Regions from separate parts of the Ensifer sp. D2-11 genome, predicted to be linked through region 2. Evidence: riboswitches for the same ligand, from Rfam matches in the RefSeq annotation. Region 2 holds a riboswitch; the other holds the start of a gene.

Region 1 (15,639 bases), 750 kb from region 2:
CGGGCACGCGCGCGCTCGACGATGTAAGCGTCGCCTTCCGCTTCGACGAGGTCCACGGCCTTATCGGCGAAAACGGGGCGGGCAAGACCACGCTTGTCAGCATTCTGGCCGGCAGCAAACAGCCGACTGCCGGCAAGGTCACGATAGACGGCAAGGAGACCGTGCTGCACAGTGCCGGCGACGCGCTACGCAAAGGCATTGCCCATGTATCGCAGGAGGGCTGTCTGGTTCCCGGGCTTAGCGCAGCGCAGAATATCCTGCTTGGAGACGAGCCGAGAAATGCACTCGGCATCATCAACAAGCGTGAACTCGGCCGTCGCGCCGCAGCTCTCCTCGACAAATGGTTTCCTGAAGTTTCCATCGACCTCGACCTGACCATCGACAGCTTGCCCATGGCCGACCAGAAGGTCATCGAGATCGTGCGCGCATTGCGCGGCGATATACGGCTGCTCATCCTCGACGAGCCGACGGCAACCTTGCCGGCGCGCGAGAAGGAGAACCTCTGGCGCATCATCAGGACATTGCCCGCCCGCGGGGTCGGTATCGTGTTGATCAGCCACTTCCTGTCGGAGATAAAGGCGCTGAGCGACCGGGTCACGGTGCTGCGCGACGGCCGCCATATCTCCACCCTTGCCGCAGCCGAGGCGACCGAAGCGCAGCTCGTCGATCTCATGCTGCAACGCTCCGGCAAGACGGGCGCATCGGGCGCCGCAGAGCGGTTGGCCCGCACGATCGGCGACACGGTACTCGAACTCGAAGAGTGGAAGGTGGGCGCAATCGAAGTCGATCGCTTCGCGATACGGTCCGGCGAGATCATCGGCCTGATCGGACTTACCGGTGCCGGCCATTTCGGTTTCGCCAGATCGATCTATACCGGGGAGGGCATGGTCCGCGGCACGACCAGGTTCAAAGGCCAGTCACTGAAGAGTATCAGCGCCCGCGGCATGCAGAAGCGCGGCGTCGCCTTCATTCCCGATCAGCGCATGGAAAACTCGCTCGTCGCCGATTGGGATGTGCGCGAGAACCTCGCCATGGTGCATCCGAAGCACGGGACCTCCGGGTCCACGGGCGTGCTCTCACCGCGCAAGGAAGTGCGCGGGGCCAACGAGATCATGTCGCTCCTCAACATCAAGGCGCATTCCTCGGCGCAGATGATCAAGGATCTCAGCGGAGGCAACAAGCAGAAGGTCTCGATCGGCAAGTGGCTCTACGGTGCCGACGAGCGCTACAGCCTGATGATCTTCATCGAGCCCACCGAGGGCGTGGACATCGGCGCCAAGCGCGAAATCCACGGTCACCTGAAGCGGCTGGCGGCGCAGGGGGCGGCCATCATCGTCACTTCGTCGGATCTCATGGAGATCGCCGATATCTCCGACCGGGTCATTCCCTTTGTCGGCGGACGGGCCCATCCCATCATCGAGCGAGCCGATTTTTCCGAAGTCAGATTCATCTCTGCCATGGCAGGAGTAATTCAATGAATGCAACGTTACAAACCCTGGCAGGTGCCAAAGACGTGACCGCGAGCCGAAGCCGCAAGGACTGGCTCCTCAGGTACAGCACGCTCTTCGCGCTCATTGTTTTGTTCCTCGGCTTCGCAATCGCCGTCGACAGATTCCTCACGGCTTCCAACCTGCTCAACATCGTCCAGCAAATTTCGATGCTGACGATCGTCGGCGCCGGATTGACCTTCGGCTTTGCCGCCCGTGAAATGGATTTGTCGGTCGGTTATATGGTCGGTCTTTCCGGTATCCTCGTGCCGCTGCTGCTGATTTCGGGGACACCGCTGCCGCTGGCGCTTCTTGCCGGCGTCGGCGCCGGCTTCGTGGTCGGCGCAGTCAATTCCGCATTGGTCACGCTTGTCGGCGTGCCCTCGCTGATCGCGACACTGGCGACCGGTTCGATCCTTTACGGCATCAACTTTCTCACGACCGGCGGTCGCGCCATCTATGGCGGCCTGCCGGATGCCTATCTCTGGCTGGGGCAGGGGCGGTTGCTCGGCATCCCGGTGCTGGCCTATGCCATGGTGCTTTTCGTGTTGCTCGCATGGTTCCTGATGGAGCGCACGGTCTTCGGCCGCTACATCTACGCAGCCGGTGGCAATCTCAAAGCGGCGGAGCTCTCGGGCGTCAACGGCCGCTTCTACCGGGCCGCTGCGCTCGTCGTCTGCAGCCTCTTTGCCGCTGTGGCCGGCGCATTGCTGGCCGCGCGCCTCGGCTCCGGTCAGCCGAATGCCGGCGAGCGCTACCTGCTCGACGGCCTGGCGACTGTGTTCATCGGCATGACGATGATCCGTCCGGGTACGGCAACCGTCACCGGCACGTTCTTCGGGGCACTCTTCATCGGCGTCATCAACAACGGGCTCAACCTTGTCGGCATGGATACGTACATCCAGAGCATCGTCAAGGGTCTGATCATCCTGGTCGCCGTGGCGATCGTCTCGCGGACGACGAAGCTCAAGCTTCTCTGACCGGCATCCAAAATCATGAACAATACCCAAGGAGGGACGCGTGGACGCTCCTGTGAATACCAATCTGCTTGAGCTCTATCGGACGATGCGGCGCATCCGCACCTTCGAGGAACGGGTCGGCGAACTCTTCATCCGAGGACAATCCGCAGGTTCAATGCTCCATCTTTCGATAGGGGAGGAGTCTAGCGCTGCGGGTGTCTGCGCCGCAATGAAACCGCAGGACACGTTCACAACCCATCATCGCGGCCACGGCATCTTCCTTGCGCGCGGCGCCGACCCTAAACGGATGATGGCCGAAATAGGCGGCAAGGAAACCGGTTACTGCCGTGGCAAGGGCGGTTCGATGCACATCGCGGACATGGCACTTGGTCATCTTGGTGCCAACGCCATCGTCGGCGGCGGCATACCGGCCGTGATCGGTGCCGGTCTGTCGAGCAGGCATCTCAAGCAGGATTCGGTCTCGATCGCCTTCTTCGGTGACGGGGCCATGCAGCAGGGAATCCTGTACGAGAGCATGAACATGGCATCGCTTTGGAGCCTGCCGGTGCTCTTCGTCTGCATCAACAATCAGTACGGAATGGGCACGCGCATCGACCAGGCGACCCGCAACACAGCATTCGATCAGCGAGCCAAGGCCTTCGGGCTGAACGGCGCGGTTGTCGACGGCCTCGACGTCGAGGAAGTTCAAGCGGCGGCGCGCTGGCTCGTGGACGAAGCGCGCGCCGGAAAGCCCGGTTTCCTGTCCGTGGAGGTCTACCGCTTCTTCGGTCACGCGCGCATGGACAAAAGCCCCTATCGCGAGGAGGCGGAGGAACTGGAAGGCCGCAAGAAGGATCCGGTGCTTTTCGCGCGCAACAAGCTGGTCAGCACGGGTATCGAGAAGGAGCCGACGCTCGACGAACTGGACAAAGCAATCGCTGCGGAAATGGATGCAACGATCGACTTCGCCGTTGAATCCAAAGCCCCGCCGCTCGGTTCGATGTTCAAGGATGTCTACGCCCTTGGCGAGCCCGAGCCCGAATCCGTCAGCACCCGTATCGACCGTGTTCTTGCCAGGGATGACGCATGATGATTTCGATGACGTATAGAGACGCGCTCCGCAAGGCGCTGGACGATGCGATGACGGAAGACAGTTCCATCGTCGTGATCGGCGAGGAAGTGGGCCGCTATGGCGGCGCGTACGGGGTAACCAAGGATCTCATCAAGATACATGGGCCGGATCGCTTGATCGACACGCCGATCTCCGAGCCCGCCATCGTCGGCGCCGCCGTCGGCGCGGCGATGACGGGCCTGCGCCCGGTCGCGGAGCTGATGTATATCGACTTTCTGGGCATGACCATGGATCAGCTCGCCAATCAGGCGGCTAAGATCCGGTACATGTTCGGTGGCCAGATCGGCGTACCCATGGTGCTCAGAACCCAGGGCGGTACCGGTCGCTCCGCCGGCGCACAGCACTCGCAGAGCCTCGAAGCCTGGGTGATGCACACGCCCGGTCTTCGGCTCGCCATGCCGGCAACGGTCGCCGACGCCTATCATCTGCTGCGCCAGAGCCTGACCAAGCCCGATCCGGTGGTCTTCATCGAGCATAAGGCTCTCTATACCCGCAAGGAAGAAGTCGATCTCGACGCGGATTCGTTGCCTTGGGGTAAGGCGGCCGTTCGCCGCAAGGGTGACGATCTCGTCATTGTCACCTATTCCCGACAGGTGTTCTACGCATTGGAAGCGGCTGACGCACTCGCCAGGAAAGGGATCGAAGCGACAGTCATCGATCTTCGGACGCTGAACCCGCTGGATTTCGATACGGTGCGCGAACATGTCGAGCGCGTAGGCAAGGCGATGGTGGTGAGCGAAGGCGTGATGACCTCCGGCGTTGCTGCCGAGCTTGCCGCCCGCATCTCCGAGGAGTGTTTCGATTTTCTGGAACAGCCCGTCGTGCGCGTGGCCGGCGAAGATATCCCGATCTCCGTCTCGCAGGAACTCGAGTCCGGCAGCGTGCCTTCCGCAAGAACGATTGCCGATGTTGCGGCGAGAATGACGGCATGAGCGAACGCATCCTCAAAATGCCCCGCCTCGGCGAGACGATGGAAGAGGGCAAGATTGTCGGCTGGCTGATCAAGCCGGGGGACAGCTTCAGCCGCGGAGACCCGATCATCGAGATCGAGACCGACAAGACAATCGCCGAATTCCCGGCGCTTGGCGACGGCAGGCTCAAGGAGGTCCTTGTTGAAATCGGGGACATGATCGAGGTCGGCAAGGCGCTTGCGCGCATCGATATCGGCTCAGGTCCCGACTGGACCGCCGAGGACGGTTCCGATGCGGAACTGGAGACCGAAGCCGCAACGGCATCCGAAGTGCCGGCCGGATCGACCGCGAATACCGCGAAAGAGCCGCGCGTGGATGGTATCTCGCGCCCGGCTGACCGCGTTCGCGCGACCCCCCTCGCACGCAGGATTGCGCGCCGCCACGGACTCGACATAGGCTTCATAAGCGGCACCGGCCGGCGCGGCCGCATCGAGAAGGATGACGTACTGGTCGCCGTTGCCGGTAAATCCGTTCCATCCGCGATGCCGGTTGCTGCGGACGTCAGCTATGCGTCGCTTCGGCGCGGTCGCATGGCTTATCTGGACAGTGGCAAGGCTGCCGGCGACGCCGTGCTGCTCCTTCATGGCTTTTCGGGTGACCGGACGACCTGGGCCGTAGTCCTTGCGGGCCTCAAGCGAGCGGGCAAGCGCGTCATCGCGCCGGATCTTCCCGGCCATGGGTTGACGGCTATCGAAGCTACGTCGCCTTCCGATTTGTCCGCCGATCTTGTCGAATTCCTTGACGCGCTCGATGTCGCCGAGGTGGACATCGTCGCGCATTCGCTTGGGGCGGTCGCTGCCCTTGGGCTTGCAGGTTCTGAACCGCGCCGCGTCAGGTCGCTGTCGCTGATTGCTCCTGCCGGCATCGGTTCCGAAATCGATACCGGCTTCGTTCATGGCATGGCTGGCGCCCGGGCGAGCGGCGAAGTGGCCCATCTCCTGCGCCGGTTGTCCGTCAACGGCATCGAGCTTTCGGAAGCTGCACTGGAAGCGATCGCCGCTGACCTCGCCAGAGGCAGGCTTACCGCGCTTGCCGATTCCGTGGCAGGACCCTCCGGTCAGAGGGTGGACAGCCTTATGGCTCTTCAGAAACTCGTTGCTTCGACGCCCGTCCGGGTGCTCTTCGGCCTCGAAGACAGGATCATTCCGTGGCGGCATGTCCTGGCCTTGCCGCCGCGGGTCGCGATCCATCTCCTGTCCCGGTCCGGCCATATGCCGCAATGGGACCAGCCGAAGGACGTCCTTGAAATCCTGCTTTCCAAGGGAGAAGTGCCGTGAGCGAAGTATCGGAGAAACTGAAGGAGGCGCAGCGCCGGATCGGTGCGCTGGCAAAAGCAAGCCCTGAACTCTTCGGCGGCTTTGCACGGGTGAGCAAGGTTGCGGCTGCGTCCGGCAGTTTCACCTCGGCGCAAAAGGAGCTGATGGCGGTGGCAATCGCAGTGTCGAAAGGGTGCGAGGAGTGCATTCTCTACCATGTGGATGCCGCACTCAGGCACGGTGCCAAGGAGGCTGAACTGGTCGAGGCCCTGGAGATCGCCGTGGAGATGGGCGGTGGTCCGGCCGTGATGTATGGCGCAAAGGCTCTGGAGATCATGCGGGCGCTTCAGTGATGGATGTGGCTGCCCCGTAAGGGTGCGTGGGAGGAGAATGAAATGGCCTATTTCCTGACCGCAGACGGCGGCACCGAGAGCCTTCGGGCGCGCCTCTACGATCTCACCGGCAATTGCCTCGGCAGCGCTGCCGTCCCTTACGAGACGAAGTTTTCGGCTGGCGCGCGCGCCGAACAGAATCCCGAGGACTGGTGGAGCGCTTTCGTCGAAGCATCGCACCGGACAATTTCGGAGGCAGGCGTTGATCTGGCCGCAATCGAGGCGATCACGCTTGCGACGACGAGCTGCACCGTGGTCGCGCTCGACCGGGACGGCAGGGCGCTCAGGCCGGCGATCATCTGGATGGATGTGCGCGCCAGCGACGAGGCGGATGCGGTGCTCGCAACGGGCGACGGGGCCCTCATCTCCAACGGCGGCGGTCGTGGGCCGGTTTCGGCTGAATGGATGATCCCGAAGGCATTGTGGATCGCGCGCAACGAGCCCGAGACATTCGAGAAAGCGCATACGATCTGCGAGTATCAGGATTTCATGACTCTGAGGCTGACCGGGGAGCGGGCGGCAAGCCTCAACAATGTGACGCTGCGCTGGCACTATCAGACGGATCGCGGCGGCTGGGCCAAGACGCTCGTCGGCAAGCTCGGCCTTTCGGCGTTGCTCGACAAATGGCCCCAGCGCGTCGTCGCGCCCGGTGGCGTCGTCGGAACCCTCTCGCCGGCCGCCGCACAGGAGCTCGGTCTCTCCACCAAGGTCAAACTGGTCCAGGGCGGAGCGGATGCCCTGATCGGCATGATCGGGCTGGGGGTCGCCAGGCCCGGGCAGCTCGCGTTGATTACCGGCTCCTCACATCTGCAGTTCGGCGTCACGGAAACGGCCATTCATGCACCCGGTGTGTGGGGCACTTATCGTGATTGCGTTTATCCGGACCGCTACATCGTCGAAGGCGGACAGACCTCCACCGGTTCGATTATCGCCTGGCTCGGCAGGCTGATGAACGGGACGATGGACCTCGACGAACTGAACCGCAAGGCGGCCGAGCTCGAGCCCGGTTGCGACGGGCTCCTGGTACAGGACCATTTCCAGGGAAACCGCACCCCCTATACCGATGCGTTCTCGCGCGGCGCGATCGTCGGGCTCACCCTTGCCCACGAGCCGCATCATATTTTCCGCGGCATCATGGAAGGCATCGGCTTCGGCACGCGTGCGATCCTCGACGCCATGGCCGACGCCGGCTATCGCGGCACCGAGATAACGGTCGGCGGCGGCGCCGGCGCATCCGATCTATGGCTTCAGATCCATGCCGACACTGCGGGTCTCCCGGTCTGCGTGCCGGCATCGCGCGATGCGCCCTCCGTAGGTGCCGCCGTGCTTGCGGCGCACGGAGCCGGTTATTTCTCCAGTATCGACGAGGGCATTTCGGCGATGGTGCGGCCCGGCAAGCGCATCGAGCCGCGCCCGCGCGAAGCAGCACTCTACGACGACATCTATCAGCAGTACCGCGCGCTCTATCCTGCGCTGAAGTCGGTGCGGGAGCAGGGGGGCAATGCCCGATGAGTGACGCTGACTTCAGGCTGGACGGCCGGCGTGCCGTCGTAACGGGCGCTGCTCGGGGCATTGGACGGGCGATCGCCGAACGGCTGGCTTTGGCCGGCGCGCATGTCGTCATTGCCGATCGCGACGAAGCAGAGGGCAAGATGGCTGTGGCGGCCATCGAGGCGGCCGGAGGTAAAGGCGCTTTCGTGTCGCTGGACGTGACCGACCCGGTAGCCGTCGCTCAGGCCGTCGACAGCATCTATCAGGTGCATGGCGCCGTCGACGTTCTGGTCAACAATGCCGGAATCGTTCGCAACGCGCCCGCCGCGGAGATGAGTCTCGACGACTGGAAATCGGTGATCGACATCGATCTCGGCGGCGTCTTCCATTGCGCCCAGACTTTCGGCAAGCGCATGGTGGCGGCCGGCCGCGGTTCGATGGTCAACATCTCTTCCATCTGCGGCGAGGTGACCGTCTATCCGCAGCCCCAGGTTTCCTACAATGCCGCCAAGGCGGGCGTGAACCTGCTGACGAAATCGCTTGCGGTCGAATGGGCGAAGAGCGGTGTGCGCGTCAATGCGGTCGCTCCAGGCTATGTCGCTACCGAACTGACGCTGCGGGGCCGCAGCAATCCCGAATGGTTCGACACCTGGATGCGGATGACGCCCATGGGACGCCTAGGTGAGCCGTACGAGATCGCCAATGCCGTGCTTTTTCTTGCCACCGACGCGTCAAGCTACATCACCGGTACGGTGTTGACGATCGACGGCGGCTACACCGCTCTTTAAGACTGGAGGATCCAATGACTGCTTCCAACCGTACCGCGCTCGTAACAGGCGCAAGCCGCGGTATCGGCCGCGCCATTGCCATCGGCCTCGCGCAGCGCGGCTATGAAGTCGTCATCAACGATATCGAGCGGCAGAAGGATGCGCTCGCCGGTGTGGCGAAAGAGATTGAGACGCTGGGCCGGCGCGTGCTGACGGTCTGCGCCGATGTCAGCAGCAAAGCCGATGTGACGGCGATGGCGAAAGCCGTCGGTGACGCCTTCGGCCATCTCGATGCCGTGGTCAACAATGCCGGAATATTGATTGCGGGAGATGTCGAAGGCCTCAAGGAGGAATACTGGGACAGTGTCATGGACGTGAATGCCAAGGGAACTTTCCTGGTCGTCCAGGCCGTTCTGCCTATGATGAAGGCGCGCAGATATGGGCGCATTGTCAACATCGCCTCGATCGGAGGCAAGCATGGCGCACCGGAACAGGCCCACTATTCCGCATCCAAGGCTGCGGTGATGGGCTTCACGCGCGTACTGGCCCAGGAAGTGGGCGCTGACGGGATCACCGCCAACTGCGTGTGCCCCGGGATCATTCTCACCGATATGGGGCGGGTCAATCTCGACGATCCCGCGGTCAGGAAGAATTGGCAGGACAAAACCGCCATGCGTCGCATCGGCGATCCCGAGGATGTTGTCGGTGCGGTGGCCTTCTTTGCTTCGGACGATGCGGCTTTCGTGACCGGCCAGACGCTGAATGTCGACGGCGGCATCGTGCTAAGCTGACGACTATCCCACGACGGCCGGGTTCGCGCAGCATGCCATGAAGCCGTCGGTGATGACGTCCTTCGGAAGGTTGCGGCCGATGAAGACGAGGCGCGAGACGCGCTCTTCGCCCTCCTTCCAGGGGCGCTGGTGGTCGCCTTCCACCAGCATGTGGACGCCTTGGACGACATAGCGGTCGGTGTCGCCGGCAAAGGCGATGATGCCCTTCATCCGCAGCATGTCCGTGCCGAAGGCCCGGGCGGTCGTCTGGAGCCAGCGGAAGAATTTTTCCGGGTCTACGGGTCGGCGTTCGACCAGTGAAAAACTGGCGACATGGTCGTCATGCTCGTGATCGTGGTCCGCTTCGAGAAAGTCGGGCTCGACCTCGAGAATGCGGTCGAGATCGAAGGCATTGCGATCGAGCAGGCTGGCGATCTCGAGATTGCAGCGCTGCGTCTTGAGGATGCCGGCGGTCGGATTGATGCGGCGGATGCGATCCTCCACGGCCTGCAGGCCTTCGGGCGATACGAGATCGGTCTTGTTGAGGATGATCGTGTCGGCGAAGGCCAATTGCTCCTGCGCTTCATGTGCGCGGTCGATCTCGCCGAGAAGGTGCTGGGCATCGACAACGGTAATGATGGAGTCGAGCCGTGTCTTGGAGCGGACATTCTCGTCGACGAAGAAAGTCTGGGCGACCGGCGCGGGGTCGGCGAGGCCCGTCGTCTCTATCAGGATGCCGTCGAACCGCTCGCGCCTGCGCATCAGCGCTTCGATGATGCGGATCAGGTCTCCGCGCACCGTGCAGCAGATGCAGCCATTGTTCATTTCGAACACCTCCTCGTCGGCATCGACGATGAGGTCGTTATCGATGCCGACCTCGCCGAACTCGTTGACGATGACCGCGAATTTCTTGCCATGCGGCTCGGAGAGGATGCGGTTGAGAAGCGTGGTCTTTCCTGCTCCGAGATAGCCGGTAAGGACGGTGACGGGGGTAGGGGCAAGCTGATCGGGCATTGGCGAGAACCTCACTGTCGCATGGACGGCCGGGGGCTATGTTCCGGCTTCATGGATACGTTATTACATTTCACTTTATAAACGTAATAACGTAACATAGGCGGGGTTTGTCAAGTCCGATCCAGGCGCTGAAACGCTGAGATTCTCTTTCTTTCCTCGCCCGCAGCCGAATTCGTCACCTGTATCGCGCTGCCGGTGGAAGGCGGCGTCGATTAGCGGCGGGATGGAGCGTTTCACTGTTCGATGAAACGGTGAACTGAACGTGCTCCAACGGCCTCTGCCTTGCTTCAGTTCTTCGTGAAAACGTAGTCCGTTTCCTGCCGGAGCGTTTCGCCCGGTCTCAGCACCGCATTCGGGAAACCTTTGTGGTTCACCGCATCGGGCCATATCTGCGTTTCGAGGCAGAAGCCGGCGAAGGGGCCGTAACGGCGGCTTTCGAGGCCGGGGACCGGTACGTCGAGCTTTTCTCCGGTATAGAGCTGCACGCCGGGCTCCGTCGTCAGCACTTCCAGCGACACACCGGAATTGATGCTGCGTACGAGCGCCACGGAGCGCTTCTGCACGCGCTCCGGCGAGAGGCAGAAATTGTGGTCGTAGGCGATTCCGCCGCCGTCCAGCTGCCTTCCAAGCGAGGTCATTTCGCGCAGATCGAAGGCGGTGCCGGCGACGGGGCGGATCTCGCCCGTCGGAATCTGCCGCTCGTCGGTGGGCAGGTAGTGGTCTGCCGCAATCATGATGTCGTGGCCGAATGCGTCCGAGCCGCCGTCGAGGTTGAAATAGCTGTGCTGGCAGACATTGGCGAGGGTCGGCGCGTCGGTCTCAGTTTCGTAGACGACGTTGAGCGTGCCGCCCGGTTTCAGCGTATAGGTGCAGGTGATCGTGCAATTGCCCGGGTAGCCGGCACGGCCGTCCGGATCGGTGATCTCGAGCGTTACGCTGTCTTCGACCTGCCTGCGGATCGACCAGTTGCGCTTGCCGATATTGTCGCTGCCGCCGTGGAGATGCGTGGCGCCGTTCTCGTTGAGCTCGAGTTGATAGGCCTTGCCTTCGAGCGCGAAGCGGCCACCGCCGATACGGTTGGCGTTGCGGCCGGGCGTGGCGCCGAAATAGGAGGAATGGGCCGGATAGCTTTCGAAATCCTCGAAGCCGAGCACGAGCGGGGCTGCATGTCCTTCGAGCCGCAAATCCTGTATGACCGAGCCCCAGGTGATCACCGACGCCGTCAGCCCGCCGCCCTTAAGCGTCAGGCGCTGTACGGGCTCGCCGGAGGGCAGGTGGCCGAAGATTTCCGTGTCTGTTCCCATGCATCTCCCCATTTCCGCGAGTCGGCGTCAACCTGCTGCATTTCCGCCCAGGCGGCAACCGGAAAGTCATACTTTTTGCTTCAACGCTCTCCGGTTCCGATCTTCGCCAGCTCGTAGGGCGTCGTCTGGTAGATCTCGTTGATCCAGTTGCCGAAGAAGAGATGTGCATGGCTGCGCCAGCGGTTCTGCGGCGGAAGTGCGGAGTCATTGTGGGGGAAATAGTCGTGCGGCAGCTTGATCGGCACGCCGGCATCGACGTCGCGGAAATATTCCTCCGACAGGGACGTCGAATCATATTCGACGTGATTGAACATGTAGAGCCGGTTGCCTTTCTTCTCGTGTACGAGGCAGACGCCCACTTCCTTGGATTCCATCAGGATTTCGAGATCCGGCACCCGGTCGATATCGGCGCGGCGCACCTCGGTCCAGCGCGAAACGGGAACGGCGAAATCGTCGGAAAAGCCGTTCAGATAGACCGAAGAGGGCTGCAAGTTCTGATGGCGGTAGACGCCGAAGGCCTTTTCCTTCAACGGATATTTCGGAACCCCGTGGAAATGGTAGATCGCAGCCATCCCGCCCCAGCAGACGTTCAGCGTCGAATGGACGTTGGTCGTCGTCCAGTCGAAGATGCGCTGCAACTCCTTCCAGTAGGTGACCTCTTCGTATTCGAGCGTCTCGATCGGCGCGCCGGTGATGATGAAGCCGTCGAACTTGCGGGCCTCCACCTCCTCGAAGGTCTCGTAGAAGGCGAGCAGATGCTCTTCGGGCGTATTCTTCGGCCGGTGGCCATTGACGCGGACCAGCGTCAATTCGACCTGAAGCGGCGTGGCGCCGATCAGCCGCGCCATCTGGATCTCGGTCTTGATCTTGTTGGGCATGAGGTTCAAAAGCCCGATCTGCAGCGGCCGGATGTCCTGGCGGATCGCCTCGGTCTCGGTCATCAGCCGCACACCCTCGTGAACGAGAGTTTCGAAGGCGGGCAGCGTATCGGGTATCTTGATGGGCATGGGCGTCCACTCGATCGAATACAAAAAAACCGGCGGCGAAACGATCGCGACCGGTCCTCGGAAATCCATTGTTCCCTCGGCCCTTTAGCGACTTCTTTAACGTGGCTGCAAGCCGGCCGGCCAAATCACCACGGATCATTTGATAGCGCGAGGAGGACCGCGCGGTCAATGAAAAAGGATTCGACGGCGTCTAGGCGGCCCCTCATCCCGCTGCCGCGACCTTCTCCCCGCAAGCGGGGCGAAGGGATGGGCGGCACTCTTCCAGTCCCCGCGCCCCGCTTGCGGGAGATTGGGTCATGGTGAGGGGGCAGCCCTTGTCCGTCGTTCTGCCTTATCCCCGAAACGCCGTGACCTCGATCTCGATCAGCATTTCCGGGCGGATGAGGTCGCAGACGATCATCGTTGCGGCCGGGCGGATCTCGCCGAAGGTCTCGCCGAAGATCGGGAAGACGCGGTCGGCAAAGCTCGCATCGGTGACGTAGTAGTGGTTGCGCACGACGTCCGACAGCGAGAAGCCGGCTTCCTTCAGGGCGCCTTCGATCGTCTTCAGGCAGTTGCGCGCCTGCTCCTCCACCGTTTCCGGCATGGTCATGGTCGCATAGTCGTAGCCGGTCGTGCCGGAGACGAAGCACCAGTCGCCTTTCGCGACGGCACGCGAATAGCCTGCCGTCTTTTCGAAAGGCGAGCCGGACGAGATGAGCTTGCGGGTCATCCGGCAGCTCAGGCCCAGGGGCGGGAAGCGGCGGTCGCCTTCTCGTAATTGTCGATGGAACCGCCCTTTTCGAGCGTGAGGCCGATATCGTCGAGGCCGTTCAGCAGGCAGTGGCGCTTGAAGGCATCGACCTCGAACTTGATCGAGCCGCCGTCCGGACCGGTGATCTCCTGCGCTTCGAGATCGACCGTGAGAATGGCATTGGAGCCGCGGCTGGCGTCATCCATCAGCTTGTCGAGGTCTTCCTGGCTGACGACGATGGGCAGGATGCCGTTCTTGAAACAGTTGTTGTAGAAGATGTCGGCGAACGAGGTCGAAATGACGCAGCGGATGCCGAAATCGAGAAGCGCCCAGGGCGCATGCTCGCGCGAGGAGCCGCAGCCGAAATTGTCGCCTGCGACGAGAATCTTGGCGTTCTGGTAGGCAGGCTTGTTGAGGACGAAGTCCGGATTGGGGGTGCCGTCCTCGTTGTAGCGCGCCTCGGCGAAAAGCCCCGTGCCGAGGCCGGTGCGCTTGATCGTCTTCAGGTAATCCTTCGGAATGATCATGTCCGTGTCGATGTTGACGACGGGCAGGGGAGCGGCAACGCCGGTGAGCTTGACGAACTTGTCCATGACTTGGCCTTCGATTTCAGCGGAAATGTTCGAGAAGCGTTTAGATCAGTTTTGCGCCGAAATGAAGGGGAATCTGCTTTCATGGAGCGGGAGGCGGGCGGAAAACCGCTTCACAACTTGCCTCATCCCGCTTCCGGCAATCCCATTCTAAAGATCGATGATCGTCCCGCGCCCGTCGTTCCATACCCGCATCTCGCGCGGAGTGCTTCCCGGATTGGCGCGTGCGCGCGCACGCGCCTGCACGGGCCGTCCGTTGAGCTTGGCGGCGATCGCGCTGCCGACGGCAATGATGGCGGCGATCCCGGCGAGCGCCAAGGCCAGCGAGGCGGTGAACACGAAGGCCACGAGCGTGATGGTGATGGCGGCGGCCGTGAAGAGAACAGAGCGGATGCTTTGCATGATTGTCACCTTTCTGTTCGGCATGTGGGTGCTGGCCACGCCGCTTGCAAGAGGGTCCGCTCGTCTCGGCTTGCGCAAAGGTTGAAAGGCAGGCACAACGAACGGCATGACAGGGAACGGCATGAGAGCGATCGACCATCATCCCGTGCGGCTGCGCCGCTCGGTGCTTTCGGTTCCGGCCGACAATCAGCGCGCACTCGCCAAGGTCCGTGAACTGGCGGCGGACGCCGTGATCTTCGACCTCGAGGATTCCGTCTCGCCGGACCGCAAGGCTGCGGCGCGCGATGCGCTCGTCCGGCATCTTGCCGGCAACCGGCCGCAGGGCGAAACGGTCATCCGCGTCAATGCGGCGGGCTCAGGCTTCGGCGAGGCCGATCTCGCAGCGGCTCTTGCCGCGCGGCCCGATGCCATCCTCCTGCCCAAGGTCGAAAGCCCCGCCGATATTCAAGGCGCGCTCGACTGGCTTTCGGAAAGGGACGCGCCGGATGAGCTGAGGCTCTGGGCGATGATCGAGACGCCGCGCGGGGTCGTGAACGGGCCGGCGATCGCCGAGACCGGCCGCACCTCCGGCGGACGGCTGGACTGCTTCGTCGTCGGGCTGAACGATCTTCGCAAGGAGACGGGCGTGCCCGCCCTTCCGGGCCGGACCTATCTCGTTCCGTGGCTGATGCAGATCCTTCTTGCCGCGCGCGGCAGCGGGCTCGACGCCATCGACGCGGTCTTCAACGATTTCCGCGATCCGGAAGGGTTCGAGGCGGAGTGCCGGCAGGGACGCGACATGGGCTTTGACGGCAAGATGCTGATCCACCCGGCGCAGATCGATGCGGCCAATCGACATTTCGCCGCGGACGAGGCTGCGGTCGAGGAGGCGCGCGCGATCATCGAGGCCTTTGCCTTGCCGGACAATGCCGGAAAGGGTGTCATCAACCTTCATGGGCGGATGGTCGAGCGCCTCCATCTCGAGCAGGCGATGAAGATCGCCGCCAAGGCGGACATCATCGAAAAACGAAAGGCAAAATCTTGAAGCTCTATCGCTTTCTCACCGGCCCCGACGATGCCTCCTTCTGCCACAAGGTGACGGCGGCATTGAACCAGGGGTGGACGCTGCACGGTCCGCCGACCTACGCCTTCAATGCCGACACCCAGCACATGCAGTGCGGCCAGGCGGTGGTGAAGGAAGTGGAGGGCAAGGATTATCATCCCGACATGAAGCTGTCGGAGCAGTAGGGATCGTTTCGGGTCGGACTTGCCCCCGCGCGCAGGGATGAGGAAATCAGGCAGGCGCGGCGGGTATCCGAATCTCAACAGGCCTCAGCCGCCCACGTGTTCCACGCTTTCCTCGATCCGCTCCATGTCGTCGTCCG
Region 2 (15,639 bases):
CAACGACGTGCTCGGCATCGAGCGCTACCACAATCTCCCCGGCTTTGCTGATGTGACGCCGGACATGACGGCCGCGATCCTCGGCGAGGCCGCAAAGCTCGCAGACGAGGTCCTCTTCCCGATCAATCTTTCCGGCGACCAGGAGGGCTGCAAGCGTCACGAGGACGGCTCCGTCACCGTACCCAAGGGCTTCAAGGAAGCCTACGACCTTTATCGCGAAGGCGGCTGGCTTGGCCTTGCCGCCCCGGAAGAATTCGGCGGCCAGGGCCTGCCCTACACGCTCCACACCGCCGTCGGCGAATTCATGTCCGCGGCCAACATGTCGCTTATGATGTATCCGGGCCTGACGCAGGGGGCGATCGCGGCGATCCTGGTGCATGGTTCCGAGGAACAGAAGCGGGCCTATCTGCCCAAAATGGTCGACGGCACCTGGACCGGCACGATGAACCTCACGGAGCCCCATTGCGGCACCGACCTGGGCCTGCTGCGCACCAAGGCCGCTCCGAACGGCGACGGCTCCTACAGGATCTCCGGCCAGAAGATCTTCATCTCCGCCGGCGAGCACGACATGGCGGAGAATGTCGTCCACCTGGTGCTGGCCCGCATCGAGGGCGCGCCTGATGGTGTAAAGGGCATCTCGCTCTTCATCGTGCCGAAATTCAAGCTCGACGCCAGCGGCGAGCCGGGCGAACGCAACGGCGTTTCCTGCGGCGCGATCGAACACAAGATGGGCATCCACGGCAACGCGACCTGCGTCATGAATTATGACGAGGCGACCGGCTACCTGATCGGCACGGAGAACAAGGGCCTCAGCGCCATGTTCGTGATGATGAACGAGGCCAGGCTTGCCGTCGGCATGCAGGGGCTTTCGATCGCCGAAGTCGCCTATCAGAATGCTGCGAGCTACGCGCGCGAACGCATCCAGGGCCGCTCCCTCTCCGGCCCCAAGGCGCCGGACAAGAAGGCCGATCCGATCATCGTCCATCCGGACATCCGCCGCACGCTGATGACGATCAGGGCCTTCAACGAAGGCGGCCGCGCCTTCACGCTCTGGACGGCGCTGAAGTCGGACATCGCCCATCGTTCAGACAGCGAAGAGGAGCGCCAGACGGCGGACGACATCCTCAGTCTGATGACGCCGATCCTCAAGGGCGTGCTGACGGACAAGGGCTTCGATCATGCGGTGATGGCGCAGCAGGTCTTCGGCGGCCACGGCTATATCGAAGAGCACGGTATGAGCCAGTATGTGCGCGACGCCCGCATCGCCATGATCTACGAGGGTGCCAACGGCATCCAGGCGCTCGACCTTGTCGGCCGCAAGCTCGCGATGAACGGCGGCCGCGCCGTCATGGCTCTGTTCAAGGAGATCGGCGACTTCTGCGAGGAGAACCGCGGCGACGAAAAGCTCTCGGGCTACACCAAGGCCTTGAAGAAAGGGCTGAACGACCTGCAGGCCGCGACGATGTGGTTCATGCAGAATGCCATGGCCAAGCCCGACAATGCCGGAGCCGGCTCTACCGACTATATGCATCTCTTCGGCCTCGTCGTCCTCGGCTATATGTGGGCGCGGATGGCGAAGACGGCGGAGGAGAAGCTTGCCGCTGGCGAAACGCAACGCGCGGACTATCTCAAGAACAAGCTGATCACGGCGAGGTTCTTCATGGAGCGCATCCTGCCTGAAACGGAGTTGCGCAAGATCCGTATCGAAACCGGCGCCGACACGATGATGGCGCTGGACGCGGCCGCGTTCTGATTTCAGACTGGAGCCGGATCGAAAGCGAGAAGCGGCTTCCGCCCGAATCCCGCTCCGATTGATAATGCGCGGCCCGAGGAAACGCCGCCGAAAGGGAGATCAAGAGATGACGAAAGTCTTCGTTTACGACCACGTGCGCACGCCGCGCGGCCGTGGCAAGAAGGACGGCGCGCTGCACGAGGTGCCCTCCGTGCGGCTCGCCGCCAAGGTGCTCGAGGCCGTGCGCGATCGCAACGGGCTCGACACTTCGACGGTCGACGACGTCATCATGGGTTGCGTCGACCCGGTCATGGATGCGGGTGCGGTCATCCCGAAAGCTGCAGCCTTCGAGGCCGGCTATTCGACGCGTGCGCCCGGCATGCAGATCTCCCGCTTCTGCGCCTCCGGCCTCGACGCGGTCAATTTCGGCGCCGCGAAGATCGCCCAAGGAGCGGACGACATCGTGATCGCCGGCGGCGTCGAGTCGATGTCCCGCGTCGGCCTGGGCATGTCGGGCGGCGCCTGGTTCATGGACCCCTCGGTCAACCTGCCCGCCTATTTCATGCCGCAGGGCGTTTCGGCCGACCTGATCGCCACGAAATACGGTTTCTCGCGCGACGACGTCGACGCCTATGCGGTGGAAAGCCAGAAGCGCGCCGCCAATGCCTGGGAGAAGGGCTATTTCAAGAACTCGGTCGTCCCGGTCAAGGACCAGAACGGCCTGGTCATTCTCGACCGCGACGAGCATATGCGCCCCGGCACCGACATGCAGGCACTGGCCTCGCTCAACCCTTCCTTCCAGATGCCCGGCGAGATGGGCGGCTTCGAGGCCGTCGGCATCCAGGCGCATCCGGAGATCGAGCGCATAAACTATGTCCACCACGCCGGCAATTCCTCCGGCATCGTCGATGGCGCCGCTGCCGTGCTCATCGGCTCCAAGGCCGGCGGCGAAGCCATGGGGCTCAAACCCCGCGCCCGCATCCGCGCCTTCGCCAATATCGGCTCCGACCCGGCCCTGATGCTGACCGGGCCGGTCGACGTCACCGAGAAGCTCCTGAAGCGGGCCGACATGAAGCTCTCCGACATCGACCTGTTCGAGCTCAATGAGGCCTTCGCGGCCGTCGTGCTGCGCTACTGCCAGGCTTTCGACATCCCGCACGATAAGATCAACGTCAATGGCGGCGCGATCGCCATGGGCCATCCGCTCGGCGCGACCGGGGCGATGATCCTCGGCACCGTGCTCGACGAGCTGGAGCGCCGCGACCTCAACACGGCGCTGGTGACGCTCTGCATCGGCGCCGGCATGGGCACCGCCACGATCATCGAACGCGTCTGATCCGATCCCGGGAGAGAGAATATGTCTTACACGAACTTCAAGATCGAAACCGACGCCGACGGCATTGCGCTGGTCACCTGGGACATGCCCGACAAGTCGATGAACGTCTTCACCGAAGAGGTGATGAAGGAACTCGACGCCATTATCGATCAGACGACCGCAGATCCTGCCGTCAAGGGCGTGGTCATCACCTCCGGCAAATCCTCCTTCTCCGGGGGTGCCGACCTTTCGATGATCAAGTCGATGTTCACCTTCCAGGCCGAGGAAAAGAAGAAGGACCCGGACAACGCGGCCCGGAAACTTTTCGACCTCGTGGGCCGGATGACGGGTCTCTTCCGCAAGCTCGAAACCTCGGGCAAGCCCTGGGTGTCGGCCATCAACGGCACCTGCATGGGCGGCGCCTTCGAGATGTCGCTCGCCTGCCACGGCCGTGTCGCCTCCAATGCGAAATCGGTGAAGATCGCGCTTCCCGAGGTCAAGGTCGGCATCTTCCCGGGCGCCGGCGGCACCCAGCGCGTTCCGCGGCTGACCAATACGCAGGACGCGCTGCAGATGATGACGACCGGCTCCTCGCTCACGCCGGCGCGGGCAAAGGCCATGGGGCTCGTCCACGAGGTGGTCGATCCGGACAAGCTGATCGAGGCTGCCAGGGCGATGATCAAGAACGGCCTGAAGCCGGTTCAGCCCTGGGACGAGAAGGGCTTCAAGCTGCCGGGCGGCGGCATCTGGACGCCCGCCTCCGCGCAGCTCTGGCCGGCCGCCTCCGGCATCCTGCGCCGCGAGACCTACGGCAATTACCCCGGCGCGATCGCGATCCTGAAATGCGTCTATGAGGGGCTGCAGGTTCCCTTCGATACGGCTTTGAAGATCGAGCAGCGCTATTTCACCGAAATCCTGCAGACGACCGAAGCCTTCTCGATGATCCGGTCGCTGTTCGTCTCGATGCAGGAACTCGGTAAGGGCGCGCGCCGGCCGGCCGGTGTACCGAAGACCGAGCTCAAGAAAGTCGGCGTCGTCGGCGCCGGTTTCATGGGCGCCTCGATCGCCTATGTAACCGCGGCAGGCGGCATCCCCGTCACCCTCATCGACCGCGACATGGAAGCTGCCGAAAAGGGCAAGACGCATTCGGAAGGCCTGGTCAAGGACGCGATCGGTAAGGGACGCTTGACCAAGGAGGATGGCGAAGCGCTGCTTTCGCGCATCACACCTTCGGCGGACTATGGCGATCTCAGGGATGCCGGCCTCGTCATCGAGGCGGTCTTCGAGGACCGGCAGGTCAAGAAGGACGTGATCGAGAAGGTCGAAGCGGTGATCGCCGAGGACGCGATCTTCGCGTCCAACACCTCGACGCTGCCGATCACCGGCCTCGCCAGGAATTCCAAACGCCCGGACCGGTTCATCGGCATTCATTTCTTCTCGCCGGTCGAGAAAATGATGCTAACCGAGGTGATCCTCGGCAAGGAGACCGGAGACCGTGCGCTCGCGGCCGCGCTCGACTATGTCGCGGCGATCAGGAAGACGCCGATCGTCGTCAACGACACGCGCGGCTTCTATGTCAATCGCTGCGTCTTCCGCTATATCCACGAAGCCTATGACATGCTGATCGAGGGCGTACCGCCGGCGATGATCGAGAACGCCGCCAAGATGGCCGGCATGCCGGTCGGACCGCTGTCGCTCAACGACGAGGTGGCGATCGACCTCAGCCAGAAGATCCTGAAGGCGGCCGTTGCCGATCTCGGCGACAAGGCCGTCGATCCCAGGCACATGGCGCTGATCGACAAGATGGTCGACGAACTCGACCGGCGCGGCCGCAAGAACGGCAAGGGTTTCTACGAGTATCCGGCAAAGCCGGCCAGGAAATATCTCTGGCCGGGCCTGAAGGAGCTCTACCCGCAGAAGGATGCCGGCGAGATCGAGGTCGGTGTGCTCAAGCAGCGCCTGCTCGTGACGATCGCACTCGAAGCCGCGCGTACGATCGAGGAGGGCATCGTCACCGACCCGCGCGAAGCCGATGTCGGCTCGATCCTCGGCTTCGGCTTTGCGCCCTACACCGGCGGCACGCTCTCCTACATCGACGGCATGGGTGCGAAAGCATTCGTCGAGCTTTGCGAAAAGCTCGCCGCGGACCATGGCGACCACTTCCGGCCGACGCCGCTATTGAAGGAGATGGCGGAAAAGGGCGAAACCTTCTACGGGCGCTTCGACCCGTATGGCGCGGGGCAGAAGGCGGCATAAGCCGCCAGGCCAGCCGCACGCCGCAAACATTGCCTCTTCCGGTCATTCTCGGCAGCCGCGAATGACCGGAAGAGGAACCTGTTCAATGTTTCAGGCCGGTTCAGCCTTCTCACCGAGCTCGGCCGCCAGAAATCCGATCAGTTGCTCCCATCCCTCGCGGCGATATTCCACCTTGTCGAGCCCATCCAGGAACGCCCCCTGCTCCGTGAAGACGACGCGTGTGCCGGTGCCTTCCGGTATGAGGTCGACGGTCGCGATCGACGCGGAAAGCCGCTGCTCGTCCTTCGCCATGGTATAGGCCGAGACGATCCGCCGGTTCTCGACGATGTCGAGATAGACCGTTTCGTTGAAATAGAAAGTCTTCCCGTCCTGGCTGAACCGGCCGCTTTCCCGGCCGCCGATGCGGAAGTCGTGGCTATATTCGGCGACGGGCCAGTTGTCGGCCTTGACGAACCAGCGGTCGTGCGCGGCAGGGTCGGCAAAGGCCTCGAAGACCTGTTCCGGGGGTGAATTGAAAACGCGTTCAATGGTGAAGTCCGCATGTTCGACAGAAGCTTTGGTCATGATCTTCTCCTCCTTGTCAGTGCAACTGGTTGCTAAATGAAAGCAGTTGCAGATTAGCTCCACCGATGCAATAATGCAAGCAGTTTTAGAGCGGATGCTCCGCTCCCGTATTTCAGAGACCAGAATGACCGATGACCATCGCTCGGGTTGCCCGATCAATCTCTCGCTCGAAGTGTTCGGCGACAAATGGAGCCTCCTGATCATTCGCGACATGATTTTCGGCGGCAAACGCCACTTCCGCGAGCTCTTGCGCTCGCAGGAAGGGATTTCCACCAACATCCTCGCAGACCGGCTGAAAACACTTGTCGAGATCGGCATGCTGACGAAAGCGGACGATCCGAGCCACAAGCAGAAGGCGATCTACAGCCTGACGGAAATGGCGATCGCGCTGGTGCCGATCATGGCCCATCTCGGCGCCTGGGGCCGGCGCTACCTGCCGGTCACCGAGGAACTCAGCATTCGCGCGCAACTGATGGAGGAGGGCGGCCCCGAGCTCTGGGAGCGTTTCATGCGGGAATTGCGTGCCGAACACCTCGGCGATCCCCTGCCGGAAGGCCCGTCCGTGCGGCAAACGCTGCAAGCCGCCTATGACCGCGTGGTGGCGCGCAAGGCGATGGAAGAGCAGCCGGCCTGAGCATTAGAGCGGGAATGAGGAAAAGTGTGCGCGGTTTTCCGCCCGCATCCCGCGTCTCAACGTCTTGGAATCGATCACGGTCATGTTTTTAGGTCGACCAGACCTAAAAACATGACCGTGATCTAAAGTCCGAGGGCGGACAGCATGATGAAGGTCGCGAAGAGCACGAAATGCGTCATGCCTTCGATGGCATTGGTCTGGCCGTCATTGAGATTGATCGCGGCGGCGATGAGCGTCACCGCAACCATCACCGTCTGCACGGGCGACATGGCCATGATGAAGGGCTGGCCCGTATAAAGGGCAATCGCCTCCATGACGGGTACGGTCAGAATCACGGTCGAAAGCGAAGCGCCGAGCGCGATGTTCACCACTGCCTGCATGCGGTTGGCGAGCGCGGCGCGCATTGCCGTCATGACCTCGGGCGAAGCGGAGATCGCCGCGACGACGATCGCGGCCAGGGCCGGCGGCGCCGCCGTACCCTTGATCCCGGCCGACAGCAGCCCGGACATGATTTCGGCCAGAAAGCCGATCACCACCACGCCCAGGATGAGCACGACGACGGAAGGAAGCACCGGCTCGCCTTCCAGCCGGCTTGCCGCGGTTCCCGCTTTGGCGCGCGGATAGCTGTAACTGAAGAAGTAGCTGTGCACGCCAACCTGCATGCGCAGGAACAACGTATAGAGCACGATCATCGCGCCGATGGTGAAGGCGGAATAATAATGCCATTTCGACTGCGGCACGAATTCGGGAACGAGCATGGAAATGCCCATGGCCGTGAGGATCATGACGCTGTAAGTGCGGGCGGAATCGTCGTTATAGGGCTGCTCGCCATGTTTGAGGCCGCCGAGCAGCGCCGCAAGCCCCAGAATCCCGTTGATATCAAGCATCACTGCCGAATAGATCGTATCGCGCACCAGCGTCGGCGAAGTCTCGCCGGTCATCATGATGGCGAGGATGACGACCTCGACCAGCACCGCCGAAAGCGTCAGGATCATCGTGCCGTAGGGATCGCCCACCTTTGCGGCAAGCACCTCGGCATGATGGGCGACCCGCATGGAAGCAAGCACGATCGCCGCCACCATCAGGGCGGCACCGATGAGCGATGCGGCGCGACCGGCCTCGAGCAGATGATGCTCGACCGCGACGCCGGCAAGAGCAGCGAGAAAAGCGGCAACGAGATGCCGTTCCGATCTCAGTTTTGCAAGCAAGCACGCCTCTTGGCCCGGAGTGAAGCTGTTTTATTTAGCACAGCTGCGCAGGAGTTCACCCCTGAAGACCGCTGCGTCTGCCGTATGCCGTACTTTGACCGGATAGGAAGGACTATTTTCCTCGCTGTGCTTTACGGTCGCAAGGCGCTTGGCTAATGTATTCGCAGACGCGGAGCGGCTGGCTGTGCAGCCCGCATTCGCCTCTCCTTCCGAAGATGGGTCGACATGCTCTCACATGACAGCATCTGGCGCGCGATCGACGCATTGGCAGAGCGCCACCGGCTTTCGCCGTCGGGCCTTGCGCGGCGGGCCGGCCTGGACCCCACCTCCTTCAACAAGTCGAAGCGCCAGTCCACCGACGGGCGCGACCGGTGGCCCTCCACCGAGTCGATCGCGAAGATATTGCATGCGACGGGAGTGAGCGTCGATCAGTTCCTGGCGCTGATGGAGCCCAATGCCGCCGGCAGCGAAAGGGAAGAAGCATCGGCAGCGCCGGGCATTCCGCTGATCGGTTTCGCGCAGGCCGGCGCCGGTGGTTTTTTCGACGACGGCGGCTTTCCGGTCGGCCAGGGCTGGGACACGATCGAATTCCCCACGCCCGAGCGGCGGCTGGGCGGTGCCTACGCTCTGGAGGTTCAGGGCGACAGCATGCTGCCGCTTTATCGCGACGGCGATGTCCTGATCGTCGACCCGAGCGCGCAGGTGCGCCGCAACGACCGCGTCGTGGTCAAGACGCGCGGGGGCGAGGTGATGGCGAAGGTGCTGGCCCGGCAGACGCCCCGCGGCATCGAGCTCGTTTCGCTCAACCCCGACCACCCCAACCGCAATTTCGAGATGAACGACGTGGAATGGATCGCCCGGATCATCTGGGCCAGCCAATAGGATCCTTCGATGCGGCCGAGGCTCTTCACCATCGCCGGCGGGCTTGCCGCCCTCGCCCTCTATGCCGGCATTCTGATGACCGGGGCCGCGGTCATCCGCAACCGCGACAGCGCCGCAGCGCCTGAGTTCGTGCTCGAAACGCCGGAAGCAGCGATCGACGAGCCGGTTTCGGAGGAGCCTCCCGCCGAGACCGAAGCCGCTCCCCCTGCCCCCGAACCGGATACCATGCCGGGCAAAGGCTCGCGCGTGGCGGTCAGGCCCGTCGAGCCGGGCCTCTTTGCCCAGCCGGAGGACGGCATCGCCAAACCGCTGGAACGGATCGCACCGAGGCCGCCGCTTTCGAAGACCGGGGAAAAGGAAAAACCCGCTTCCGCCGTCTTCCCGCGCCCGGTTGCGCTTGCCGCCGGGCTTGTCCGGTCCGGCGAGACGACCCTGCAGCTCAAGGATATCGAACCCGAAAAGGCGGAGAAGGTCTGCGAAGCGAACGGCAAGAGCTGGCCTTGCGGCATGGTCGCGCGTACGGCGTTCCGCAACTTCCTGCGGGGGCGCGCGCTCGTCTGCGATGGGGCGGATGGCTCCTCGCAAACCTTGAACGCGCGGTGCAGCGTCGGCGGCCAGGACGTGGCCGAATGGCTCGTCGGCAACGGCTGGGCGACGCCGCTGCCGGGCACGGCGCTCGAGCCGAAGGCCGAAGCCGCCCGGGGCGCCAGGCTCGGTTTCTTCGGGGACGACCCGCGCGATCTTGCCCGAGCGCCTCTCGCGCTCGACGATCCGGCTGCGAGCATCGCCCCGGAAGACGCCGCGCCGGACTTGTAAGGCTTGGAGCAAGTCCTTAACTGTCACCCACCATTGCAGGTCCGCCGAACCCGTTATGCACCCGTCGTGTATCGCGGCTCCAATGAGAACAACGAAAGGATCGAGAGGCAGGATGTCCACAAGTCTCAGCCAGCACGAAGCCCTTGTCCACGTCATGGTCATGATGTCCGCCGTCGACCGGAACATGACCGACGACGAGATTGCACGCATGGGCGTGCTCGTGCGGTTCCTCCCGGCCTTCAACGGTTTCGACGAAGATCACCTGATCCATATCGGCCGCGAATGCGCCGCCCAGCTTGCGGCACCGGAGGGCCTCGACGTGGCGCTCGAAATGGTTCGCGAGGCGTTGCCGCAGCGGCTCTATGAGACGGCCTATGCCCTTGCGGTCGAGATCGCTGCCGCCGATCAGCGTATCCGCAACGAGGAAATCCGGTTGTTGCAGCTGCTGCGCGACCGTTTGGGCCTCGACAAGCTCGCCTGCGCGGCAATCGAGCGCGGAGCCATCGCGCGCTTCCGCAAATAGGCTTCAGAAACAGGTCCTTGCCCGTTCCCGGCACGGAACAATATGCTGGGCCGGGTTTGATGCAACGGGGATCGATGCATGCTCTATTTCGGTCTCGCCGAACCGGTCTGGCGGCTCGCGGCCTTTGCCGCCGCCTTCGCCGCACTGGCAGCGCTCGAACTTTTTCATCCGCGGCTGGAGAGGCCGGAGCTGATGCGGGCTCTGAAGGCACGCCGCTGGATCACCAACCTGTCTATTCTCGTCCTATCCTCCCTCCTGCTTCGCGTCGCCTTTCCCGCTGCCGCCACCGGCGTTGCTGTCTGGGCTCAGGGACGCGGCTACGGCGTGCTCCCGGCTCTCGGCGTCGCCCCGCCGCTTGCCGGCCTGATCGCCTTCATCGCGCTGGACTTCGCCATCTGGCTCGAACACGTCGTGTTTCACAAGATACCTGTCCTGTGGCGCATCCACCGCGTCCACCATGCCGATCCCGGGGTCGACGTCACCACAGCCCTTCGCTTTCATCCCCTCGAAATTCTGCTGTCGATGATCTGGAAGAGCGCGGTCATCATTCTGCTCGGCGCGCCCGCACTCGCCGTTCTCCTGTTCGAAATCGTGCTCAATGCCGGGGCGATGTTCAACCACGCCAATCTGCGTCTGCCGAAAGGCGCCGACGGGCTGTTGCGCCACGTCATCGTCACGCCCGACATGCACCGCATCCACCATTCCGTGGAAAAGCGGGAGACCGATTCAAACTACGGCTTCAATCTTTCGGTCTGGGATCGGTTGTTCTCGACCTACGTCGCCCATCCATCGCGCGGCGACGACGGGATCGAGACCGGGCTGAAAGCCTACGGGCGCATCGAGCCGATAAAGCTCCTGTGGTCGCTCGTGCTGCCGTTCCGGCGTGGGTAGAGCGAAATGACGGGATAGCCGCGAGTGGAGCCGCCTCAATAAATCCCGTCCGGGAAATAGCGAAGATAGATCTCCTCGAGCCTGCCGCTGCGTGAGAGCGCCAGCAAAGCGTGGTCGATCGCCTGGGTCAGGGCCGGCTCGGCCTTGCGGTTCATGATCGTCAGTCCCTCGCCCAGGAAGCGCTGGGAAAAATAGGAGCCCTCCAACATGGCGCAGCATCCCCCGGCGAGGTTGCCGGAGACCCAGAAGGACAATTGCATGCCATCGGAGAACGCGGCCGCGACGGTGCCCCCGCGAAGCGCGGAGAGCAATGCATCCCGGTCCGGAAAGCCTTTGGCTTCGAGCTTCGGGAAAAATGCCTTCAGCATTGCCTCATGCGTGGTGCCGGAGACGACGCCGACGGGCTTTCCGGCAAGATCGGCAGGACCGGCGATCGCCCCGGCGGCCTTGGTGTTGACGACGAAGCGGGCGGGCAGTTGCATGAAGGCGCGGGAAAAGGCGAAACGCTGCCTCAGCTCCGAAGTCACGGCAATGCCGGCGGCAATCGCTTCCCCTTGCCCCTGCTCGAGGGCCGGCATGAGCTCCGGATAGGTCACTGCCTGGATCTGGCACTTGGCTTCGATCTCCAGCTCACGGCATATCTCGCGGGCGAGGTCGACATGGAAGCCCGACAGCTTGCCCGACTGGTCGATGAAGTTGAAGGGCGGGAAGTCGACGGTCGTCAGGAAACGAAGCCTGGCAAGGCCGCTGAGGTCCGGCTTGGCAATCCGTTCGCGGGCATCGAACAGCCGGGGCAGTTCCTTCGGCTGCGCCAAAGCCAACCCCGGGGCGAGAACGGCCGACAGTACCAATATCCAGAGAATCCGCAGCGCTATGGCGCCTCTATGAAAGGAGGAATTGGAGCGGGTGATCGGGATCGAACCGACGACATCAAGCTTGGGAAGCTGGCGTTCTACCACTGAACTACACCCGCGACAGAACCGGAAATTTCCTCAACAGCCGCGATCTGTCAAGCACAATGCTCACTCGGCGCGAAAATGCTTGGAGAGCTTGAGCCCCTGCGCCTGATAATTGGAGCCGAGATCGAGGCCGTAAAGTCCCTCCGGACGTTCCAGCATGTGCTCGTAGACGAGACGGCCGACGATCTGCCCGTGCTCCAGAATGAACGGCACTTCGTGGCTGCGGACCTCGAGCACCGCCCGGCTGCCGCTGCCGCCGGCGGACGCATGGCCGAAGCCGGGGTCGAAGAAGCCGGCATAGTGGACGCGGAACTCGCCCACGAGCGGGTCGAAGGGCGTCATTTCGGCCGCATAGCGCGGCGGCACATGGACGGCTTCGCGGGACACGAGGATGTAGAACTCGTCCGGATCGAGCACGAGATCGTCGCGGCCGCGGCTGTAGAGCGGCTCCCAGAAGTCGAAAACGGCATGCTGGGCTTTCTTGTCCACATCGACCACCGATGTGTGATGCTTGCCGCGGTAGCCGATCAGGCCGTCCGGCCCGGTGCCCTTGAGGTCGATGGAAAGGGCGATGCCGCCGCCGGAAACGTTCGGCCGGTCGCTGGCGACGAGGACGTCGCTTTCGTGCAGAGCCAGCAGTTCCTGCTCGGAAAGAACCGAGTGGCCGATGCGGAAGCGTATCTGCGAAAGGCGCGAACCACGCCTGACTACGATCGGAAAGGTCCGCGGGCTGATTTCGAGATAGAGCGGTCCGCTGTAGCCCGCCGGAATCTTGTCGAACTCCTGCGCCCTGTCGGTAATCACGCGCGTGAAGATATCCAGTCGGCCGGTGGAGCTCTTCGGATTGGCGGAGGCCGACATGTCTGCCGGCAGCGAGAGGCTTTCCATCAGCGGCACGATGTAGACGCAGCCGGTCTCGAGCACGGCGCCTTCGCTCAGATCGACGACATGCAGCTTGAGCCGGTCGAGCTTGTCGGCGACCAGATGAGACGGGCCGGGCATGAAGCTCGCCCGGACGCGGAACGCCTTGGATCCAAGGCGAAGATCGAGGCTGGCCGGCTGGATCTGGTCATCATCCAGCACCTTTTCGCTCTTCAGCCGTCCCGAGGCATACAGCGCTGCAATTGCGCGGTCGGCCAAAATCCCTGTGTCGCGCCCCATTCCGATCCTCATTTACAGTTGCCAGACAAAACCAAACTCCGGGAATTGACGCAAGCGCGGCCAGGCAGTATTGGAGCTTTATCCCGTGGTGATTTGGCCGGTCGGCTTGCAGCCACGTTAAACAAGTAGCTAAAAAGGCCGGGTGTCAAACCGGTCGTTTCGCGGCCGGTTTTTTTGTTTTTGAAAGTGACGTTCTCATGAGCAAGAATTGGCGCCCGGCAACCCAGCTCGTCCACGGCGGAACGCTCCGCTCCCAGTATGGCGAGACCTCGGAAGCGATCTTCCTGACGCAGGGCTTCGTCTACGACAGCTCCGAAGCGGCGGAGGCCCGCTTCAAGGGCGAGACCGACGGTTTCATCTATGCGCGCTACGGCAGCCCGACCAACGACATGTTCGAGAAGCGCATGTGCATGCTCGAAGGGGCGGAAGACGCGCGCGCCACCGCCTCCGGCATGGCGGCGGTTTCTGCGGCAATCCTTTGCCAGGTGAAGGCGGGTGACCACATCGTCGCCGCCCGGGCGCTCTTCGGCTCCTGCCGCTGGGTCGTGGAAACGCTGGCGCCGAAATACGGCGTCGAGTGCACCCTGGTGGACGGTCGCGATCTCAAGAACTGGGAAGACGCGGTGCGCCCGAACACCAAGGTCTTCTTCCTCGAGAGCCCGACGAACCCGACGCTCGAAGTGATCGACATCGCCGGCGTTGCCAGGCTCGCCGATCAGATCGGCGCCAAGGTGGTGGTCGACAACGTCTTCGCCACGCCGCTGTTCCAGAAGCCGCTGGAGCTTGGCGCCCATGTCGTCGTCTATTCCGCGACGAAGCATATCGACGGCCAGGGCCGCTGCCTCGGCGGCGTGGTCCTCTCCGACAAGCAGTGGGTAGACGAGAACCTGCACGACTATTTCCGTCACACCGGCCCGGCCATGTCGCCCTTCAACGCCTGGACGCTGCTGAAGGGCATCGAGACCCTGCCGCTCCGCGTCAAGCAGCAGACCGAAAGCGCCCGCCGCGTAGCCGATTTCCTCGCGGAGCAGCCGCAGGTCGCCCGCGTCATCTATCCGGGCCGCAAGGATCACCCGCAGGCCGACGTCATTGCCAAGCAGATGAGCGGCGGCTCGACGCTGGTCGCCTTCGAGCTCAAGGGTGGCAAGGAAGCAGCCTTCGCCCTGCAGAACGCCCTTGAAATCATCCGGATCTCCAACAATCTCGGCGATTCCAAGAGTCTGATCACCCATCCGGCGACGACCACCCACAAGAACCTCACCGACGAAGCCCGCGCCGAACTCGGCATCTCCGCCGGAACGGTGCGCTTCTCGGCCGGTATCGAGGACAGCGAAGACCTCATCGAGGATTTCGCAAGGGCGCTGAAGGGCGTAAACGCCTGACCGGCACCATGACGAAGCCCGCGTCAGCGGGCTCGTCAGTCTTGCCGAAAAGTCAGTCTTGCGAGAACGATCCGCGACAGCGCGGTATAGAGGCAGACGAGCGCGAAGACCGTTGCGAATAACGGGAACCACCCAGGGAAAAGGCACGAGAGCAGAAAAAAGACGATCGTCTCCGTCGCCTCTGCGAGCCCCGTCGTGAAGTAGAGCGACTTCGCACCGCGCACCGCGGTCGTCAGGGCGCGCTTCTCGGCCATCACGGCATAGGCGAGGAAGCTCGCGCCGTTGACATAGAAGGCGAAGAGCAAAAACCCGCCGGCAAGACCGTTTGCGGCCGGATCTGCGATGATGAAACCAAGTGGAACGGCGCCGTAAAAGGTGAAATCGAGAACGATGTCGAGAAAGCCGCCGAAATCCGTTTTCCGGCTCGCGCGGGCGACGGCTCCGTCAAGGCCGTCGCAGAGCCGGCTCACAAGGATCAGGGCGGCGGCAGGCAGATAAGCGCCGAGACCGATGAGCAGGGCTGCCGCAAGGCCAAGGCAAAGGCCGAGGATCGTGACGGCATCGGCACCGACCCCGCGGCCGGCCAGTGCGGCGCCGAGCCTGTCCAGAACCGGATCGAGCCGCCTGCGAAGCGCGCCGTCAAGCATAGCCGTTGCCTCCTAGATCACGATGTGATCGATTCCAAGAAGTTGGAGCGGGATGCGGGCGAAAACCGCGCACACCTTTCCTCATCCCGCTCCAGGGAATTTGATACCACTCGCACAATCTCGCCGTTATTCTTGACGAAACCATATTGCTGTAGAATACGCGTACGGATTTGAAACAGGGTGTTGCACATGTACCGCGCGCTGACACGCGACATCGAAGTGACGGTCGAGCCGTACTACCTGGAAGAACAGTCGGATCCCGACGACAGCCGCTATGTCTGGGGCTATCGCATCATCATAGCGAACCATTCCGGACTCGCGGTCCGGCTGATGACCCGCTACTGGCACATTACCGACGAGAACGGTCAGGTGGACGAGGTGAGCGGCCCCGGCGTGATCGGCGAGCAGCCGCTGCTCAATCCCGGCGATACCTACGAGTACTCCTCCGGCTGCCCGCTGGATACACCCTCCGGCGTGATGTTCGGCCATTACAGCATGGAGGCGGAAGGCGGGGAGACTTTCGATGTCGCCATCCCCGCCTTCTCGCTCGATTCGCCGGGCCTCGTCCGCACGCTTAATTGATTCAGCGCGGCTGCCGCTATTGCGGACGGACCTCGCTCGCCTCGAAGCGGTAGGTCGTCGAGCAGAACTCGCAGGTGACTTTGATCA

What was found. Region 2 has a riboswitch for S-adenosylmethionine ahead of M1D34_RS13070 (O-succinylhomoserine sulfhydrylase). Riboswitches for the same ligand answer to the same signal wherever they lie in the genome.
Region 1: linked by a shared signal. The riboswitch ahead of metA (homoserine O-acetyltransferase MetA) and the one ahead of M1D34_RS13070 (O-succinylhomoserine sulfhydrylase) in region 2 are both predicted to bind S-adenosylmethionine.

What each region holds. Positions count from the first base shown of each region.
Region 1 is NZ_CP096433.1:3,455,525-3,471,163, forward strand. It holds gene M1D34_RS16455 (sugar ABC transporter ATP-binding protein) at 1-1,478, shown strand, start outside; gene M1D34_RS16460 (ABC transporter permease) at 1,475-2,467, shown strand; gene M1D34_RS16465 (thiamine pyrophosphate-dependent dehydrogenase E1 component subunit alpha) at 2,508-3,536, shown strand; gene M1D34_RS16470 (alpha-ketoacid dehydrogenase subunit beta) at 3,545-4,510, shown strand; gene M1D34_RS16475 (acetoin dehydrogenase dihydrolipoyllysine-residue acetyltransferase subunit) at 4,507-5,826, shown strand; gene M1D34_RS16480 (carboxymuconolactone decarboxylase family protein) at 5,823-6,158, shown strand; gene M1D34_RS16485 (FGGY-family carbohydrate kinase) at 6,201-7,709, shown strand; gene M1D34_RS16490 (SDR family NAD(P)-dependent oxidoreductase) at 7,706-8,476, shown strand; gene M1D34_RS16495 (SDR family NAD(P)-dependent oxidoreductase) at 8,491-9,246, shown strand; gene M1D34_RS16500 (CobW family GTP-binding protein) at 9,250-10,239, opposite strand; gene M1D34_RS16505 (aldose epimerase family protein) at 10,527-11,543, opposite strand; gene metA (homoserine O-acetyltransferase MetA) at 11,624-12,619, opposite strand; SAM riboswitch at 12,615-12,692, opposite strand; gene M1D34_RS16515 (RidA family protein) at 12,882-13,262, opposite strand; gene leuD (3-isopropylmalate dehydratase small subunit) at 13,271-13,876, opposite strand; gene M1D34_RS16525 (hypothetical protein) at 14,024-14,275, opposite strand; gene M1D34_RS16530 (HpcH/HpaI aldolase/citrate lyase family protein) at 14,397-15,299, shown strand; gene M1D34_RS16535 (DUF1737 domain-containing protein) at 15,296-15,502, shown strand; gene M1D34_RS16540 (metallopeptidase family protein) at 15,587-15,639, opposite strand, start outside.
Region 2 is NZ_CP096433.1:2,701,037-2,716,675, forward strand. It holds gene M1D34_RS13005 (acyl-CoA dehydrogenase C-terminal domain-containing protein) at 1-1,753, shown strand, start outside; gene M1D34_RS13010 (acetyl-CoA C-acetyltransferase) at 1,860-3,068, shown strand; gene M1D34_RS13015 (3-hydroxyacyl-CoA dehydrogenase NAD-binding domain-containing protein) at 3,090-5,303, shown strand; gene M1D34_RS13020 (SRPBCC family protein) at 5,394-5,867, opposite strand; gene M1D34_RS13025 (winged helix-turn-helix transcriptional regulator) at 5,992-6,501, shown strand; gene M1D34_RS13030 (calcium:cation antiporter) at 6,624-7,709, opposite strand; gene M1D34_RS13035 (S24 family peptidase) at 7,935-8,591, shown strand; gene M1D34_RS13040 (thermonuclease family protein) at 8,601-9,407, shown strand; gene M1D34_RS13045 (tellurite resistance TerB family protein) at 9,520-9,930, shown strand; gene M1D34_RS13050 (sterol desaturase family protein) at 10,009-10,821, shown strand; gene M1D34_RS13055 (transporter substrate-binding domain-containing protein) at 10,857-11,672, opposite strand; tRNA gene M1D34_RS13060 (tRNA-Gly) at 11,720-11,794, opposite strand; gene M1D34_RS13065 (2'-deoxycytidine 5'-triphosphate deaminase) at 11,844-12,941, opposite strand; SAM riboswitch at 13,017-13,095, shown strand; gene M1D34_RS13070 (O-succinylhomoserine sulfhydrylase) at 13,139-14,323, shown strand; gene M1D34_RS13075 (CDP-alcohol phosphatidyltransferase family protein) at 14,359-14,970, opposite strand; gene apaG (Co2+/Mg2+ efflux facilitator ApaG/CorD) at 15,160-15,552, shown strand; gene M1D34_RS13085 (Hsp33 family molecular chaperone) at 15,569-15,639, opposite strand, start outside.